DNA from 4 places in the Aquamicrobium lusatiense genome. Region 4 is predicted to be linked to each of the others. Evidence: predicted binding sites of a transcription regulator. Region 4 holds the regulator's gene; each other region holds the start of a gene.
What was found. Region 4 encodes PhoB, which activates phosphate uptake and scavenging genes when phosphate is short. Its sites were predicted from a motif close to TGTCATNNANCTGTCAT; they were not measured.

Region 1 (4,495 bases), 320 kb from region 4:
CATTAGGGAATATGGCAGGACTGGCCGAATCGTGGCCGTTTGGTGCCTGGTCAGGTCCGGTATGGTCAGATCCGGGCGGGTGCGGCCGGCGCCACAGCCGTGGAAAGGAAGTTCAACTGTCGTCCGTCGTCAAGCCCGAACGCAAGCAGTTCCCGGCCCGAGCTTTCCTGCTCGCGGGCGTCGCTCTGGCGCTGGCTTCATGTCAGGCCATCGTGCCTCCGGACATGCAGGAATCGGCGTTCCGGCCATCCGCGAAGCCCGTGACGGTGGACAACGTCACCGCCAACAATAAGCTGGCGGAACTGGCGCGCGCGCAGCATCCCAGAATTCTGGCGACCTATGGCGGCGAATATTCCGATCCCAAGCTGGAGCGCATGGTGGCCAAGGTCATCGGCAGCCTGACCACGGTTTCGGCGAATCCGACCCAGAACTACCGCATCACCATTCTCAATTCGCCCAACGTCAACGCCTTCGCGCTGCCGGGCGGCTATCTCTACATCACGCGCGGGCTTTTGGCGCTCGCCAATGATTCATCGGAGCTGGCGGCTGTGGTGGCGCATGAGATGGGCCACGTCACCGCCAATCACGGGCTCCAGAGGCAGCGGCTGGAAGCGGAAGAGGGACTGGCCACCAAGGTCGTCTCCGACGTTCTGGGCGACAGCCCGACCGCCAAGGCAGCCCTCATCCGCGGCAAGCTGAGGCTCGCCCAGTTCTCGCGCAATCAGGAACTGGAAGCCGACGTCATCGGCATCCGGTCGGTGGGTGAGGCGGGCTATGATCCTTATGCGGCGAGCCGCTTCCTGCAATCCATGTCGGCCTACACCGATTTCCGCTCGGTCAGCGGAGCGACCGACGCCAGTCTCGATTTTCTCGCGACACATCCGAATACACCGCAGCGCATCGAACTGGCGCTGCGCCACGCGCGCCAGTTCGGCCAGCCGGGCACCGGTACGCGCGATCGCGACAGCTATCTGGCCGGCATAGACGGTCTGCTCTATGGCGACACGCCCGATGAAGGCTATGTGCGCGGCAACAATTTCCTGCATCCGAAGCTCGGCATCTCCTTCTCCGTGCCGGATGGCTTCATGATCGACAATTCGGCCGCCGCCGTGACCGCTACGGGTCCGGGCGACATGGCGGTGCGCTTCGATGGCGTGTCGCTCGATCCGAACCGCTCGCTGTCAGACTATATCCGCAGCGGCTGGGTGGCGGGCCTCGAAACGGACAGTGTGCGTGAAACGACCATCAACGGCAGCCCGGCGGCAACCGCGCGGGCGCGGGCCGAAGGCTGGCAGTTCGACGTCACCGTGATCCGGGCCGGCAGTCAGGTCTACCGGCTTTTGACCGCGGCACCCGCAGCCAGCACGTCGCTCGACAGCGTGGCAAGGGCGGTCGGCGGCTCCTTCCGGGTTCTTACGCAGGCGGAGAAGGATGCCCTCAAGCCGCTTCGCATCCGGGTCGTGACCGTCAGGCCCGGCCAGACCATGGGCATGCTGGCGGCGCAGATGGTAGGCGTCGATCGCAAGCTCGACCTGTTTCGGGTGCTGAATGCGCTGGCGCCGGGAGCGACGCTTTCAGCCGGAGACAAGGTCAAGATCGTCACCGACAGGTAGGTGCCGCCACGGCGTTCTTCCGTGTCGTCGCGTCGGCTATGCCGTCTGCCTCAGGCGATGATGTCGGGAATGATGCGATCTTCCAGCGTGCGCAGCCTGTCTTTCAGCGCCAGCTTCTTCTTCTTCATGCGCTGGATCTGCAACGGATCACAGCCCGTGGCGATCATGGCGTTTATCGCGGCGTCGAAATCGGCATGGTCCTGCTTCAAACGCGCAAATTCGAGTCGAATCTCGGCCTGTTCCTGCTCGGACATTACCTACCATATATAAAATTCGACGCCCGCCGCATGCTGCAACGGGTATCCGATTAGGAGGGGGAGAGGCTCGAAAAAACCGCTCGCTGGCAAATCACTACCACATTTTGGCCAAGGGTGGAATGCAACCCTTATGCGTTCGACAACCGCCGCCGTTGATGGCACAGTGTCATGCAGCCGTCACAAATGTGGACTGGCAACATCGGTGGCGGCCGCAATCGAGGAAACCATGAAAGGGAGAACCAATCATGTCTCTTGCATCCCATCTTGACGAACTCAGCAGGAAGCACAGCGATATCGAGCGGCAGATCAACGCGGCGATGCTGCATCCATCCATCGATGCTCTCGAAATCGCCAACCTGAAGCGACGCAAGCTGGCCCTCAAGGACGAGATTGAGAAACTCAAGTCCCAACCAACCTCTCACTGAATTTCCGCCGGCCTGACAGCCGGAAACAAGGCAGACCCGGTCAGCGGCGTCAGGCCGCTGGCTGGTCAGCCGTTTTGCCGGATCGACAATCAGCCGCATCCTGACGATGTCTGTGGGCGCCCGCGCTTGATGTGATTTTCCATCACATGGCAGCCGTGTGCATTGGCGGCATTGACAAGATCGGTTGCGTCCTCCACCTCATGGCAGAGTTTCGCGTGCCTGGTCTGCGCGTGCCGGTGCCTGTTCTGCCGGTCGCGCTATCCCGGACCGGTATGCAGAATGTGTTGCAGCAGGGTTTGCGACGCGTCCCGCGGGATGCGGACAAGTCCATGGAATAATGTCAGAGGCAGCCGGTATGACCGGGTATTTTTCCTCTCCGTTCCCGCGCCGCGCCTCGGTCGGCGTCGATGTCGGCGGCGTCATGGTCGGCGGCGATGCGCCTGTCGTGGTGCAGTCGATGACCAATACCGACACGGCCGACATCGACGGCACGGTCGCGCAGGTGGCCGCCCTGCATCGGGCCGGTTCCGAACTGGTGCGCATCACGGTGGACCGCGACGAGAGCGCTGCGGCCGTGCCGAAGATCCGCGACAGGCTGGCGCGGCTCGGCATCAACGTGCCGCTGGTCGGCGATTTCCACTACATCGGCCACAAGCTTCTGGCCGACCATCCGGCCTGCGCCGAAGCGCTGGCCAAGTACCGCATCAATCCCGGCAATGTCGGCTTCAAGGACAAGAAGGACAAACAGTTCGCCGATATCGTGGAAATGGCGATCCGCTACGACAAGCCGGTGCGCATCGGCGTCAACTGGGGCTCGCTCGATCAGGAACTGCTGACGCGGCTGATGGACGAGAACCAGGCCAACGGCTTTCCGATGACCGCGCAGCAGGTGACGCGCGAGGCGATCGTGCAGTCGGCCATCCTGTCGGCGCATATGGCGGAAGAGATCGGTCTTGGCCGCAACCGCATCATCCTTTCGGCCAAGGTCAGCGGCGTGCAGGACCTGATCGCCGTCTATGCCGAGCTGGCACGGCGCTGCGACCATGCGCTGCATCTTGGCCTCACCGAAGCCGGCATGGGATCGAAAGGCATTGTCGCCTCCTCGGCCTCGATGGGCATCCTGCTCCAGCAGGGCATCGGCGACACCATTCGCATCTCGCTGACGCCTGAGCCCGGCGGCGACCGCACGCGCGAGGTGCAGGTGTCGCAGGAACTGCTCCAGACCATGGGCTTTCGCCAGTTCGTGCCGATCGTCGCCGCCTGTCCGGGCTGCGGACGCACGACCTCGACCGTGTTTCAGGAACTGGCGCAGAACATCCAGGCGGACATTCGCCGCAACATGCCCGTGTGGCGCACGAAATATCCGGGCGTGGAACAGCTCAAGGTGGCCGTCATGGGCTGCATCGTCAACGGACCGGGCGAATCCAAGCATGCCGATATCGGCATATCTCTGCCCGGCACCGGCGAGACGCCCTCCGCACCCGTGTTCATCGACGGCCAGAAGGCGGCGACGCTGCGCGGACCCAACATCGCCGCCGATTTCGAGAAAATGGTTTCCGAATACATCGAAAACCGTTTCGGCATGGGGATCACGGCCAGAGCTGCCGAGTGAAGCCATGCGTCTGGCCGCGCCGCTGATCGCTGTCCTGATCGGCGCCTGTGCCGCCAATGCCGCCTGTGCAGATCCGCCGAAGCCGGCGCGGGAGCGGCTGATCGATCGGGTATGTGACCTCATCGAGTTTCATTCGGATCGTGCCGGGCTGCCGCGTGATTTCTTCGCGCGGCTGATCTGGAAGGAAAGCCGCTTCGATCCCAACGCGGTGAGCCCGGTGGGCGCGGAAGGCATCGCCCAGTTCATGCCGGGCACCGCGAAAATTCGCGGACTGGCCGATTCCTTCGACATCGAGCAGGCAATCCCGGCCTCGGCCGCCTATCTGGGCGAACTGAAGCGGAGTTTCGGCAATCTGGGACTGGCTGCCGCTGCCTACAATGCCGGCGAGAACCGGGTGGCGCGATGGCTCTCCTCCGGCGGTTTCCTGCCGCTGGAGACGGAAAACTACGTGCTCGACATCATGGGCGAACCGGCCGATGTGTTTTCGGACAGGGCCTATGCCGGCAAGGTGCAGCCGCTGCATACCGCGCTCGGCTTCGGCCCGGCCTGCCGGCGCCTGCCGGTTTCCGCGCCGTCGACCATCGCCAT
Region 2 (4,495 bases), 770 kb from region 4:
AGTAGATCGGGAAGGCGACGATGACCACGCCAAGGATCAGGATGGCGTGGGCAAGCCAGATGCCGGCAGACGACTGGCCGATCATCAGCTTGTCGCTGCCGCTGGCCGGTGCCTTTGTATCAGCCATAGTGCACCTTCCTTTCCACATAGCGGAACTGGATGGCGGTGAGCGCGATGACGATGATCATCAGGATCACCGACTGGGCGGCCGATTCGCCGAGGATCAGGTTGACGAAGCCGTCATTGTAAACCTTGTAGACCAGCGTTTCCGTCGACTTGCCGGGCCCGCCGCCGGTGACGGCATGGATGATGCCGAAAGTGTCGAAGAAGGCGTAGGTGGTGTTGATGACCAGCAGGAAGAAGGTCGTGGGCGCCAGCAGCGGAAACACGATCGTCCAGAACCGCTTGACCTCCCGCGCGCCGTCGATGGCTGCCGCCTCGATCAGGCTTTTCGGGATCGCCTGAAGGCCGGCGACGAAGAACAGGAAATTGTAGCTGATCTGCTTCCATGCCGCCGCCGTCACCACCAGCACCATGGCATCGGTCGAATTGAGCAGCGGGTCCCACGAGATCCCGGCCTTGCGCATGAGCACGGCCAGCGTACCGATCGAGGGGTTGAACATGAACAGGAACAGCATGCCGGCAATGGCCGGCGCCACCGCATAGGGCCAGATCAAAAGGGTGCGGTAGAGACCACGGCTGCGCACCACCTTGTCGGCCATCACCGCCAGCAGCAAGGCCACGCCCATGGCAACGACGGCGGTGGCGACGGAGAAGATCACCGTCACATGCATCGCATTCAGATAGGCGGGATCGGCCAGAACCTTTTTGAAATTGGCGAACCAGACGAAACGGGAGCGCAGGCCGAACGGGTCCTCCCGCAGCATAGACTGGTAGAGCGCCTGTGCGGCAGGGAGATAGAAAAAGACCAGCGTGATGGCGAGCTGGGGCGCCAGCAGCAGATAGGGCAGGACGCGGTTGGGAAATACGACGCGCGGCGTCATGTCCATCTCCTCCGGCTTCTTTCGGCGCAAGCGGGACCATCGGAGCAGAAAGACCGGGTGGTTTCAAGCAGATGGTTCACGCAGGCGGACCCTTCCGTCGCAATGGCAGGCAATTCGGGACTTGCGCGGCAAGGGGGAAACGTTGCGCCATGATGGCGACATGGTCGTGCAGAAAGCCGCGAACCCATGGAAAGACGGAGGGCCGGCACGACGCCGGCCCTCCCTGATCCGGACACCAGCGCCTAGTTGGCGTTGGCTTCCTTGATGGCCGCATTGCCGCGCGTGACGGCAGCGTCGAGCGCCTGCTGTGCGGTCTGCTGGCCGGCGAGCATCTTCTCGAACTCCTCGTTCTGGATATCGCGCACCTGCGGCAGGTTGGCGAGACGAACGCCCTTGGAGTTCTCGGTCGGCGCCTTGCCCATCATCTGCAGGATCGGCGTTTCGCGGCCGGGGTTCTTCTCGTAGAAGTCCGACCCTTTGGTGGCTTCATAGGCGGCCAGCGTCACCGGCAGATAGCCGGACTGCTCGTGCAGGAACTGCTGCACATCGGTCTGCGACAGATAGTTGAAGAAGGCGGCAACGCCCTTGTACTGCTCGTCCGACTTGCCGGCCATCACCCACAGGCTGGCGCCGCCGGGCGTGGTGTTCTGCGGGCCCGCGCCGTCCTCGTCATAGGGGAGCTGGCCGATGCCATAGTTCATGCCCGACTTGACGATGTCGCCAAGGCCGCCCGACGATTCGGTGAGAATGCCGCATTCGCCGGCAAGGAACAGCTGCTTGGCCTCCGAAGTGCGGCCGCCATATTTGAAGGTGCCGTCCTTGGCCAGATCGGCGATGGACTGGAAGTGGTTGACGTAGAGCGGAGCGTTGATCTTCAGCTCGACGTCGCCGCCGGCAAGGCCGTTCTCATTGGTGCCGTAGGAAATGTTGTTCCAGGCGGCGAAGTTCTCCAGATGGATCCAGGTGAGCCAGGTCGAGGTGTAACCGCAGGCAGCCGCACCGCTGGTCTTGATCTTCTTCGCCGCTTCAAAAACCTCACCCCAGGTCTTGGGCGGGTTGTTCACGTCGAGGCCGGCTTTCTCGAACACATCCTTGTTGTAATACAGGATCGGCGAGGAAGAGTTGTAGGGGAAGGACAGCATGGTGCCGTCGGGCTTCGAGTAGTAAGCGACGATGCCCGGCAGATACTGGCTCTTGTCGAACTTCAGGCCAGCACCCTCCAGAACTTCGGCGACCGGGCGGATGGCGCCCTCGGCGGCCATCATGACGCCGGTGCCGACGTCGAAGACCTGAATGATGTCGGGGGCCTGGCCGGCGCGGAAAGCGGCGATTCCGGCATTCAGCGTCTCGGGATAGGTGCCCTTGAAGACCGGCACGACTTCATAGTCGCTCTGGCTGGCGTTGAAGTCCTTGGCGATTTTGTCGACCACTTCGGCATTGGCGCCGGTCATGGCGTGCCACCAGCTTATCTGGGTGGCAGCGATGGCGGAGGCCGAGGAATAGAGGGTGAGTGCGGTTGCAAGACCTGCTGCAATACCCAGAAGCTTCATCTTCATCTCCCGATACATAATTGACCAAATGGAGTTCAGTTCCGCGGTCGGAAGTATGGGGCGAATATGACAGACAGACAACAGCGGCGTGTCGATATGATGAAAGCCGGTTAAGGAGCGTGGAAAACTCCGGCTTTACTTTACGTCACCCAGAGCGGTTTCGATGAATCTGACGGCATCTGGCGTAGACCACTCGGCCGGGCCGTTCATATGGGCAAGCAGGCAGCCTTCATCATCGACCAGCACGGTGACGGGCAGGCCGAGCGCAAGGCCCTTCGCCTTCAGCTCGTTGAAAGCGCCCATGGAATGGTCGCTGTAGTAGGCAAGACCGGACACCTTGATTTCATTGAGGAAGGCTTTCGGCTTTGCGTCGTCGCCGGTATCCACGTTGATGGCGACCACCTCGAAGCTGTCGCCACCCATTTTCTGCTGCAACTCGTCCAGAGCCGGCATTTCGGCACGACAGGGCGCGCACCATGTCGCCCACAGATTGACCAGCACGGTCTTGCCAGCGTGGCCGGCAAGCGTAGCCGGCTTTCCATCCGGGTCATTGAAGGCAAGACCGGCCAGCGATTGCGGCGGATCGGCCGGCAGCATGGCCGCGACGTGACCTGTCGCGGCGGCGGCTACCTTCTTTGCGCGCTCCGTTTTGGCGGCGCACACGCGATCCTGCGCGGCGATGGCAGACGTTGCGACCGTTGCATTGTTGCCTTCAAGGCCGCCGCTGACATATACCGCGAGCGCGCCGGCTGCGGCACCGGCCAGGAGGGCCGCCAGAATCAGGCGCGTGGTGGGGAAAAGTTTTCTGCCGTCTGCCATTTTTTCAACTGCTCCGGGCACGGGTTATAGAGATGAGCGACAAGAAGGCCAGCAACCAGATGTGGGGCGGACGATTTGCCTCGGGTCCCGCCGCGATCATGGAAGCGATCAACGCCTCCGTCGGCTACGATCGCAAGCTCTACGCGCAGGATATAAGGGGTTCGATCGCCCATAGCGAGATGCTGGCCAAAACCGGCATCATTTCGGCAGACGACAGCAAGAAAATTGCCGATGGCCTCGCCACCATCCGCAGCGAAATCGAGGCCGGAAAATTCGAGTTCTCCACCAGGCTCGAAGACATCCACATGAACATCGAGGCGCGGCTGGCCGAACTGATCGGCCCGGCCGCCGGCCGGCTGCACACCGCCCGCTCGCGCAACGATCAGGTGGCCGTCGATTTCCGGCTGTGGGTGAAGGACGAGTTCCACCGCGTCGCCGAGGCGCTGAAAGGGCTGATCGCGGCATTCGTGGCGCGCGCCGAAGAACATGCGGCCGCCGTGATGCCCGGCTTCACCCATCTTCAGACCGCGCAGCCGGTGACCTTCGGCCACCATTGTCTCGCCTATGCCGAGATGTTCGCGCGTGACCTGTCGCGGGTGCGCGATGCCATCGAACGCATGGACGAGAGTCCGCTCGGTGCGGCAGCGCTTGCCGGCACCGGCTTCCCCATTGACCGCCACATGACGGCGAAGGCGCTGGGCTTCCGCGAGCCGACCCGCAATTCGCTCGACAGCGTTTCCGACCGCGACTACGCGCTGGAGTTCCTGTCCGTGGCCTCGATCGCCGGCACCCATCTGTCGCGCTTGGCGGAGGAGATCGTCATCTGGTCGACGCCACAATTCGGCTTCGTGCGCCTGTCCGACAGCTTCTCCACCGGCTCCTCGATCATGCCGCAGAAGAAGAACCCGGATGCGGCCGAACTGGTGCGGGCCAAGACCGGGCGCCTCAACGGCCACCTGATCGGCCTGCTGACGGTGATGAAGGGCCTGCCGCTGACCTATTCCAAGGACATGCAGGAAGACAAGGAAGCCGTGTTCGACGCGGCCGAGACGCTCGACCTGATGCTGGCGGCGATGACGGGCATGGTCCGCGACCTGACGGTCAACGAAGCCGCGATGAAGC
Region 3 (4,495 bases), 2.8 Mb from region 4:
CGCCCGCGTCCAACGGCGTCTATGGCAGGGGGCAAATGTGGCTGGAGGCACCGGGCGGCAATGGCTCGCGGATGGGTGTTCCCGCCGACACATTCTGGCTGAAGGGGCATGACGGACAGACAATTGCCGTCATCCCGTCGCGCCGCATGGTGGTGGTGCGCATGGGGCTGACGCCGAGGGCAGCCGGGTATGGCTCCGAACTGCTCGTTGCCGCGCTTACGACGGCGGGTGGCGTGCAGTGACCACCACGCGCACGGCATATCCGCGATAAAGGCTTTCAAAGCAGAGGCTTGCGCCCAGCTTCGCAGATTCCGATTCCAGAACTTCGCGCAGAGAATCACGCGGCGTGACGTGGAACCGGGCCAGCCAGTTGCGCAAGGCGGCGCGAAACCAGCGGGGCAGGCGCTCCTGACGCCCGAAATCCACGATGTGCAGGGAGCCGCCCGGCGCCAGCGCCGAGAGCGCGGCCGAGATGGCTTGCTGCCAGCCGGGGATCATGGAGAGGGAATAGGAAAGGAGGATGCGGTCGAAACGGCCGGAGCCGACAAGGCTTTCGGGATCGAAGTCGGTGGCATCGCCAACGGCCAGCGTGACACGGCTTGCCAGCCCCTTCTGCGCAAGGGCTGCGCTGGCGGTCGACAGCATCTCGGCGGAGATGTCGAGGCCGAAGAAGCGCGCCTGCGGATAGCGTGTGGCCGCGACCGCAAGGTTGCGTCCCGTACCGCATCCAAGTTCCAGAACGGTGTCGCCGGGTGCCGCGTCCAGCCCCTCGATCAGCCGGTCGCGGCCGAGCAGGTAGTATTTGCGGGTCAGGTCATAGATGTGCCGCTGACGGCGGTAGATGCCGTCCATGAGCGCGGCATGGCTGCCCGTGCTCACTGCCCGTCCTTCACATAGAGGTGGAAGCCGCCATAGATGGCCGAACGGTCGGTCCTGCAGAAGGCGCGGGAGGTTTCTTCTTCATAGGACCACTGGCCGAGCAGTTCCGCATCCACCCGTCCGGGCAGGACGCTGGGTTCTGCGGCCGTGCGGAAGATCACGCGCGCGCCCGGTGCCGCCGTGCGGGTAATCTGCGCCCACAGCGCGTTGAGCTGCGCATCGGTCATCCAGTCCTGCGCGTCGAGCAGCACGAAGCGGTCGACCGAGCCATCCGGCTTTGCGCCCAGATAGTCGGTCATGTTGACATGGTTGATGCTGGCACGGTCGATGTTGCGTTTCACGACCTCGTGGCGGGCGGCCACCAGATAATCGGGCAGCGCGCCTTCGCCTGCGGCGGGATAGCGGCGGGCGAAGGCCTGCCAGGCGAAGTAATTGTCCTTCAGCGGAAAGTCGCAGGCGAGCTTTTCAAGCCGGGCGCGCAGCACCCCGGCCATCGAGCCGTCGCCGCAGGCGAGCAGCGCGTCGTACTGGGCGGGCGGGATGCCGAGCGCGAACAATGAGGATTTGCGCGAGGTGATCCATTTCAGCAGCGGCCGGTCGAAGAGGGGCGCCAGCCGTTCCCCGAAGAAGCGGCGCTGCTCTTCAGGCGTTCTGGCCTGCATGATTTCGGCTGGATCGACACCTTGCCATCTGGCGATGCGATGGCCGGCCGACAGGAAGAAGCCGAGCAGGCCGGCATTGTAGAAATTGCCGTTGAACAGCTCGATGCGCCGCCTGCCGCGCCAGTTGCGCTTTTCCCAGTACTGGCGGCTGGCCGGATCGAGATGCGGGGCGATGAAGGCGTCATAGGCAAGGGCATTGTGATCATTGCCCGGCTCGCCGAAGAAGCGGAACAGATCTCCATGGGAGGGAAGGTGGCGGACTGCGGCGAATTTCATGCGGTTCAGCGCGACATGGGCCGCATTGAGGTCCACCGCCTCGACGCTGGCCGGAGAGCGGGTGAGATAGGCGAGGATGTTGCAGCCGCCGGAGGCTATGGTGACGACCCGATGGCCTTCACCGAGCTGCATCGCCTCCATGTCCGTTTCTGGATCCTCCCAGATCTGGGGGTAGACCAGACCGGAAAACAGCAGGGCGAACAGGCGCTCCGACAGGCCGTCGCGGGAGAGGGCGCCATTGCGGCAAACGGCTTTGCCAACTTCCTTGCCGCGCCGGAAAACCAGTTCGCCTGAAACGTCGGTCATGAAAAGCGATTCCCCTGTGGTTGTGGGCACAGCGGGTATCGCAGGGCAATGACAGGCGCGTGACGATGGATGAAGAGTACGCGGAGAGCGGGAGCGCTGTTACAGAACGAAACGCAACGTTATGAAACAGATAGCGCCTTTCGGCATTACATTCGCAACCGCCAGGGAAGGCGGGGGTGTTTGTAAGGAGACTGAAACATGAAGAAGCTCGTTCTTGCATCGATTTCCGCCGTGGCCCTTTTCGGCGTTGCCGCCTGCAGTGACAGCGGTTCCGATGCGACCACCACCCAGAGCACCACGCCGCCGGCCGCCGAGCAGCCTGTTGCGCCTGATGCGACCGCGCCTGCCGCGCCCCCGCCCGCTACGGACGGTTCCACCACGCAGAGCATTACTCCGGCCCCGAGCGACAGCGGTTCGCAGGTTGATCCTGTGATGCCCGCGCCGGCCGAATAATTTTTCCCACACCGTTGAGGTTGCAAAGGGTCGGCGTTGCCGGCCCTTTTTCGTAAGCCCGGATGGTCATGGCAGTCATAAGGGAGAACAGCATGCTTCCCTGCGCGCGCGAAAGGCTCTAAACAGCCACCATGTCCATCTGGAACCGCATCGGCGATTTCATTCAGCGCCTTTCTTCCTCTACGGCTCACGGCGTGGCCGACATGGTGGAGGCCGTCCGTACCCTGTTCGCCGGCGATCCCGAGCTGCGGCGCAAGGTGGCTTTTTCCGTGGCCATGATTGCGCTGTCGGCCAAGATGGCCAAGGCGGACGGCGTGGTGACGCAGGACGAGGTGCGGGCCTTTCAGGCGATCTTCGAGGTGCCGCCGCAGGAAGCGCGCAATGTGGCGCGTCTCTATGATCTGGCCAAGCAGGATACGGCCGGCTTCGAGGTCTATGCGCGGCAGATGGCGGGGCTGTGCGGCAATGGCGGCCCCAACTGCATGATGCTGGAGGACATCCTCGACGGGCTGTTCCACATCGCGACCGCTGACGGGGTGCTGCACGAGCGCGAGGAAGGTTTTCTGCGCCGGGTGGCCGAGATTTTCAGCATCGCCGAGGATCATTACCAGACGATCCTGTCGCGCCATGTCGAACTGGGCACGGCCGATCCGTATATCGTGCTGGGCATCGAACGCGGGCAGCCGCTGGCCGAGGTGAAGCGGCACTATCGCAAGTTGGTGGCGGAGAATCATCCCGACAGGCTGATCGGCCGGGGGCTGCCGCAGGAGTTCATAGCCATCGCCACCACACGGCTAGCTGCGATCAACGCCGCTTATGAGCTGATCGAGCGGAGCCTGCAGGCGGCATGAGCGGTTTCGCCCCCGATCATGCCGGTGCCGAAATCAGGGTCTCGCCCAATTTCGGCCCGCGGCGCGACGGGATGCGGGCTGACATGATCATCCTGCACTATACCGGCATGGAGAGCGGCCACGCGGCCGAGGTGCGGCTTTGCGATGCCGAGAGCGAGGTTTCCTCGCATTATCTGGTGCATGAGGATGGGCGCATCGTGCAGATGGTGCGTGAAAGCGACCGCGCCTGGCACGCCGGCAAAAGCTCGTGGCGGGGCGTGAGCGACATCAATTCCACTTCCATCGGGATCGAGATCGTCAATCCGGGCCATGCGCTGGGCTATCCTCGTTTTCCGAAACCGCAGATCGATGCCGTCATCGCCTTGTGCGGGGGCATCATGCAGCGCCACAAGGTTCGGCCGGAACGAGTCCTCGCCCATTCCGACATCGCGCCCGGCCGCAAGGTCGATCCGGGCGAGAAGTTTCCGTGGAAGCGGCTGTTCGGGGAAGGCGTCGGCCATCTGGTTCCGCCTTCGCCGGTGCGCGCCGGGCCGGTGCTTACCGAGGGCGATGCAGGACCGGACGTCGAGAAATTGCAATCCATGCTGGCGCTCTACGGCTATGGCGTGGAGATCACCGGGGTCTACGACGCGCAGACGCGCATCGTCGTGGAGGCCTTCCAGCGCCACTTCCGCCGCCGCATTGTCGACGGAATTGCCGATGGTTCCACTTTGAGGACACTAGAGCGGCTGCTCGCTTCCATCGCTCAAGATATTGATTAGATTATAATAAATTGCACTTCGTAATATAGTGTAATTTTAATTGAACGACTTTGCCATTTTTGCTCCGGCATCGCCCTTCAGAGGAATGCCCAAGCTGATCGGTCCTCCCGGAAAATAACTCCCGGTCGCATCATATCCAGTGCGTGCGTTGTTCTTCGTGCGCCGATACTGAACAGGATAAAATGACAAAAATAACCGTTTTCACGGCGGCTGTTGCTGCCGCTATGCTCGCTATTGCTTCTGGTCCGGTAAAGGCCGACCGTTTCGATCCGCAACTGGGAGGGCGCGGACTTCTCGTAAAGAAAGC
Region 4 (4,495 bases):
AGGCCACCACCGCATCGACCTTGTTGTCGTTGGCGGTCAGGAACTGCTCCATGTTCTTCTGGGCATTGGCCGGCAGCCAGCCATCGGTATAGGCCTCGCCGACATTCTTGATCGCGCCGGAATCCAGCGCTTCCTTCAGCACCTCGACCTGCCCGGAGAACAGGAAGTCGGCATTGGGATCGGCACCGGAGCCCTTGATGAAGACATAATTGCCTTCCGGCTTCAGCTTGAACACCTCGCGGGCCTGCATGCGGCCCACTTCCTTGTTGTCGAAGGTGAGATAGAAAACGTCACTATTCTCGATCAGGCGGTCATAGCCGACGACCGGAATGCCCTCGTCGAGCGCCTTCTGAACGGCCGGGCCGATGGCCGAGGCATCCTGTGCCAGAATGATGAGCGCATTGGCGCCCTGGCTGATCAGGCTTTCGACGTCGGTGAGCTGCTTAGAGGCGGACGATTGCGCGTCAGCCGATATGTACTTGTCGCCCGCCGCCTCGATCGCGGCCTTCATCGCCGCTTCGTCGGTCTTCCAGCGCTCTTCCTGGAAATTCGACCAGGACACGCCGATGACCTTGTCCTTCGCCTGTGCGGCGAGGGGAAGCGTCAGAGACAAGGCGACACCTGCCAGAATGGCAGCCGTAAAATTCCTCATGATTTCCTCCCTGCGCCCATGGGCGCGACGTTGTGACCCGCAAACAAGCCATGCCGGTGAACAAGCCGGGCGAGAACTTTTTTTCGAGCCTCGAAAAAATGTGGCGCAACGACCTGACCGTGTCAACGGATTTTCTGACCAACCGTGAATTATTTCGAAACCCGAATTAAATAATGACAGCCTTCGCCGCTTCTGACAAAGTTCACTGCCTGCTATGCAGCGTCGGCACGCAGGGAGGAAGAGTACAGGTAATGACTGTTGGAATGCGGCACGACGATCTGCGCCGGCGCAACCGCGCCATGGTCATTGCGGCCGCGCGGCGTGGCGGACAGGTTTCCCGCACCGAAATCACGACTATCACGGGTCTCAGCCATTCCACCATCTCCGCTATTTCCGCCGACCTGATCGCCGAGGGCATTCTGGCCGAGGCCCGACAGGATGATGCCCCTGCCCTCAGACGCGGAAGGCCCCAGATCGGGCTCGAACTCGACCCCGCAGCAGCCAGCGTGGTAACGCTGATGCTGTCCCTCAACAGCCTCTCCGCCGTCCGGCTCGATTATTCGGGAGCTGTTCTGGACGAAGAGCAGTTGCGGCTCGACACGCGCGCCCTCTCCCGCGAGGCACTGATCGGCGAATGCGTGGCAGTGCTTCAACGATGCCTTGCTCACCCCGCAGCAAAGGCTGGCCCGCCATTGCGTATCGTCTTTGCCGTTCAGGGCATTACTGACGCGGAAGCGCGTTCCATGCTGTGGTCTCCGATCACCCCGCACACGGACATCCCCTTCGCCGACATTCTGGAAGCGGAATTCTCTGTTCCCGTAACGGTGGAGAACGACTGCAACATGATGGCCGAGGCGCTGCGCTGGCGCGATCCGGCCCGCTATCGCGACGATTTCATCGCCATATTGCTCTCGCACGGCATCGGCATGGGGCTGGTGCTCAAGGGCGAGATGTTCACCGGCACCCATTCCTCGGGCGTCGAATTCGGACACATGGTCCATAGGCCGGACGGGGCGCTGTGCCGTTGCGGGCGGCGCGGCTGCATCGAAGCCTATGCAGGAAGCTACGCCATCTGGCGCAGCGCCGCCGGCCATGACCAGAACGAGGAGCCCCGGGGCGATATCGGGGAAGCGGAGATGCGGGCGCTGGCGGAAGCGGCCCGGGACCATGAAGGACGCGAGCGCGAGGCGTTCCGCATCGCAGGCGAAGCGCTCGGCTTCGGCCTTGGCAGCCTGTTTGCGCTCATCGACCCTGCCCCGGTGGCATTGGTCGGCCTCAATGCAGCCGCCTTCGACCTGATCGAACCGTCCCTGCGCGATGCCATCGCACGCACTGCCGGCGGCCAGCATTCCGGCTCGATCAGCTTCAGCATCGAGCCGGACCAGATCGCCCTGCTGCGCGAAGGCTGCGCCATGCGCGCGCTGACTTATGTCGATGACCGGATTTTTGCCGGCGGGCGGTCCCTGCAGGACGGCCCGGCCGCGCGTCACTCTTCCCTGCCCGTCACTCTTCCCTGATCGCGTAGCCTGAACCGCGAACGGTGCGGATCACGTCGGGCATGCGGCCGGTGTTGACGGCCTTGCGCAGCCGCCCGACATGCACGTCGACAGTACGCTCGTCGATGTAGATCGTCTCGCCCCAGACATTGTCCAGCAACTGTCCGCGCGAGAAGACGCGGCCGGGATGCTGCATCATGAATTCGAGCAGGCGGAACTCGGTCGGCCCCAGCCGGATCTCGCTCTTCTTGCGATAGACGCGGTGCTGTTCGCGGTCGAGCACGATGTCGCCCACCTTGAGCACAGAGGACAGCACTTCCGGCTTGGCGCGGCGCAGAAGCGCCTTCACGCGCGCCACCAGCTCGGGCATGGAGAAGGGCTTGACCAGATAGTCGTCGGCGCCGGTGGAAAGGCCGCGCACCCGGTCGCTTTCCTCCCCGCGCGCCGTCAGCATGATGATGGGCAGCCGTTCGGTCTGCTCGCGCATGCGCAGGCGCCGGCACAGTTCGATGCCGGAGATCGCCGGAACCATCCAGTCGAGCACCAGAAGGTCCGGCACGTTTTCCTGCAGCCGCAACTCGGCCTCGTCACCGCGCGTGACGATCTCGACCTGATAGCCTTCGGCTTCGAGGTTGTAGCGCAGAAGCACGCCCAACGGCTCTTCGTCCTCAACCACCATGATGCGGGGTGCAATCATGCTTCGTCTCCTCGATCCTGCTTCAAACCGCAGGTGCCGGTATGCCAGTCTCGTCCTGCTTGGGACGATGAGCCGGCAACTGCTCGCCGGTCAGCACATAATAGGCATTTTCGGCAATATTGGTCACGTGGTCGCCAATGCGCTCCAGGTTCTTCGCACAGAAAAGCAGATGCGTGCAGGCCGTGATGTTGCGCGCGTCCTCCATCATGTAGGTCAGCAGTTCGCGGAACACAGAGGTGTATTTGACGTCGACCAGCTCGTCTTCGTCGCGCAGCCGCACCAGCCCTTCCGGGTTGCGCGCGCCATATTCGTCGATGACGCCCTGAACCTGCTCAAGAACCAGTTCGGACATGTCTTCGATGGAGCGGGCGAAAGCGCGCGGCACGCTCGACTGACCGACCGCATCGACGCGCTTGGCGATGTTCTTGGCCAGATCGCCGATGCGTTCGAGATCGCCGGCCATGCGGATCGCGCCCACGATGGCACGCAGGTCCTGCGCCATCGGCTGGCGCTTGCCGATCAGTGTGATGGCGCGGTCGTCCAGACGACGCTGCAACTCGTCCATCACCGCATCCTCGGAGATGACGCGCTGGGCCAGCGCAGTGTCCGGTACGATCAGGCTCTGCGTCGCCTCATCGACCATAGACCCGGCAAGGCTGACCATGTCACGCACCAGCCCTTCGATCTCGCCAAGATCGTCGTCGAAGGCGGTCACCGTATGAGCACCCATTATACGTTCCTCGTCTGTTGGAATGGCCGCAGTAACACTCAGCCGAACCGGCCGGTGATGTAGTCCTGCGTGCGCTTGTCGTCGGGGTTGGTGAACATCTTCTCGGTCGGGCCTTCCTCAACGAGATTGCCGAGATGGAACATGGCCGTGCGCTGCGAGACGCGCGCCGCCTGCTGCATGGAGTGGGTGACGATGACGATGGTGTAGTTCTCGCGCAGCTCGTCGATCAGTTCCTCGACGCGTGCGGTGGCGATCGGATCGAGCGCCGAGCAGGGCTCGTCCATCAGGATCACTTCAGGCGACACGGCGATGGCGCGCGCAATGCACAGGCGCTGCTGCTGACCGCCGGAAAGACCGGTGCCGGCATCATGCAGGCGGTCCTTGACCTCGTTGAAGAGGCCGGCGCGCTTCAGGCTCGATTCCACGATCGCATCCATGTCGGCCTTGCTGCGGGCAAGGCCGTGAATGCGCGGGCCATAGGCAACGTTCTCATAGATCGATTTCGGGAACGGGTTCGGTTTCTGGAACACCATGCCCACGCGCGACCGCAGTTCCACCACGTCGATGTCGCGGTCGTAGATGTCCTCGCCGTCGAGCGTGATCTTGCCCACGACCCGCGCATTGTCGATGGTGTCGTTCATGCGGTTCAGGCAGCGCAGGAAGGTGGACTTGCCGCAGCCCGAGGGACCGATCAGCGCCGTCACCTGATTCTGGCGGACCAGAAGATCCACATCGAACAGGGCCTGCTTGTCACCATAGAAGACGCCGACCTTCTCGCCCCGCATCTTGATGGGTTCGTTGACGGCGGCCACCTTGGCGTTCACGGCATTTTCCAGAGTTGCTTCGCTCATAATGTTCACGATCTTTGTTCCTTAATTACCAGCGCCGTTCGAAGCGCCGGCGCAGCAGGATCGCGGCCA

Region 1: HNR59_RS01985 (YdcH family protein) is a predicted target of PhoB. The motif match lies at 2,035-2,051, and genes of this name have one in related genera.
Region 2: ugpB (sn-glycerol-3-phosphate ABC transporter substrate-binding protein UgpB) is a predicted target of PhoB. The motif match lies at 2,621-2,637, and genes of this name have one in related genera.
Region 3: HNR59_RS13850 (BtaA family protein) is a predicted target of PhoB. The motif match lies at 2,172-2,188, and genes of this name have one in related genera.

What each region holds. Positions count from the first base shown of each region.
Region 1 covers NZ_JACHEU010000001.1:382,134-386,628, reverse strand. Annotated here, with positions in the region: gene HNR59_RS01995 (M48 family metalloprotease) at 12-1,613, shown strand; gene HNR59_RS01990 (YdcH family protein) at 1,664-1,867, opposite strand; gene HNR59_RS01985 (YdcH family protein) at 2,116-2,295, shown strand; gene ispG (flavodoxin-dependent (E)-4-hydroxy-3-methylbut-2-enyl-diphosphate synthase) at 2,651-3,907, shown strand; gene HNR59_RS01975 (lytic transglycosylase domain-containing protein) at 3,912-4,495, shown strand, end outside.
Region 2 covers NZ_JACHEU010000001.1:834,318-838,812, reverse strand. Annotated here, with positions in the region: gene ugpE (sn-glycerol-3-phosphate ABC transporter permease UgpE) at 1-85, opposite strand, end outside; gene ugpA (sn-glycerol-3-phosphate ABC transporter permease UgpA) at 120-1,004, opposite strand; gene ugpB (sn-glycerol-3-phosphate ABC transporter substrate-binding protein UgpB) at 1,247-2,554, opposite strand; gene tlpA (thiol:disulfide interchange protein TlpA) at 2,690-3,373, opposite strand; gene argH (argininosuccinate lyase) at 3,406-4,495, shown strand, end outside.
Region 3 covers NZ_JACHEU010000001.1:2,887,879-2,892,373, reverse strand. Annotated here, with positions in the region: gene HNR59_RS13860 (serine hydrolase domain-containing protein) at 1-242, shown strand, start outside; gene HNR59_RS13855 (class I SAM-dependent methyltransferase) at 217-852, opposite strand; gene HNR59_RS13850 (BtaA family protein) at 876-2,123, opposite strand; gene HNR59_RS13845 (hypothetical protein) at 2,322-2,576, shown strand; gene HNR59_RS13840 (J domain-containing protein) at 2,708-3,427, shown strand; gene HNR59_RS13835 (peptidoglycan recognition protein family protein) at 3,424-4,188, shown strand; gene HNR59_RS13830 (lytic transglycosylase domain-containing protein) at 4,371-4,495, shown strand, end outside.
Region 4 covers NZ_JACHEU010000001.1:63,816-68,310, forward strand. Annotated here, with positions in the region: gene xylF (D-xylose ABC transporter substrate-binding protein) at 1-652, opposite strand, end outside; gene HNR59_RS00390 (ROK family protein) at 904-2,169, shown strand; gene phoB (phosphate regulon transcriptional regulator PhoB) at 2,156-2,845, opposite strand; gene phoU (phosphate signaling complex protein PhoU) at 2,868-3,575, opposite strand; gene pstB (phosphate ABC transporter ATP-binding protein PstB) at 3,614-4,435, opposite strand; gene pstA (phosphate ABC transporter permease PstA) at 4,452-4,495, opposite strand, start outside.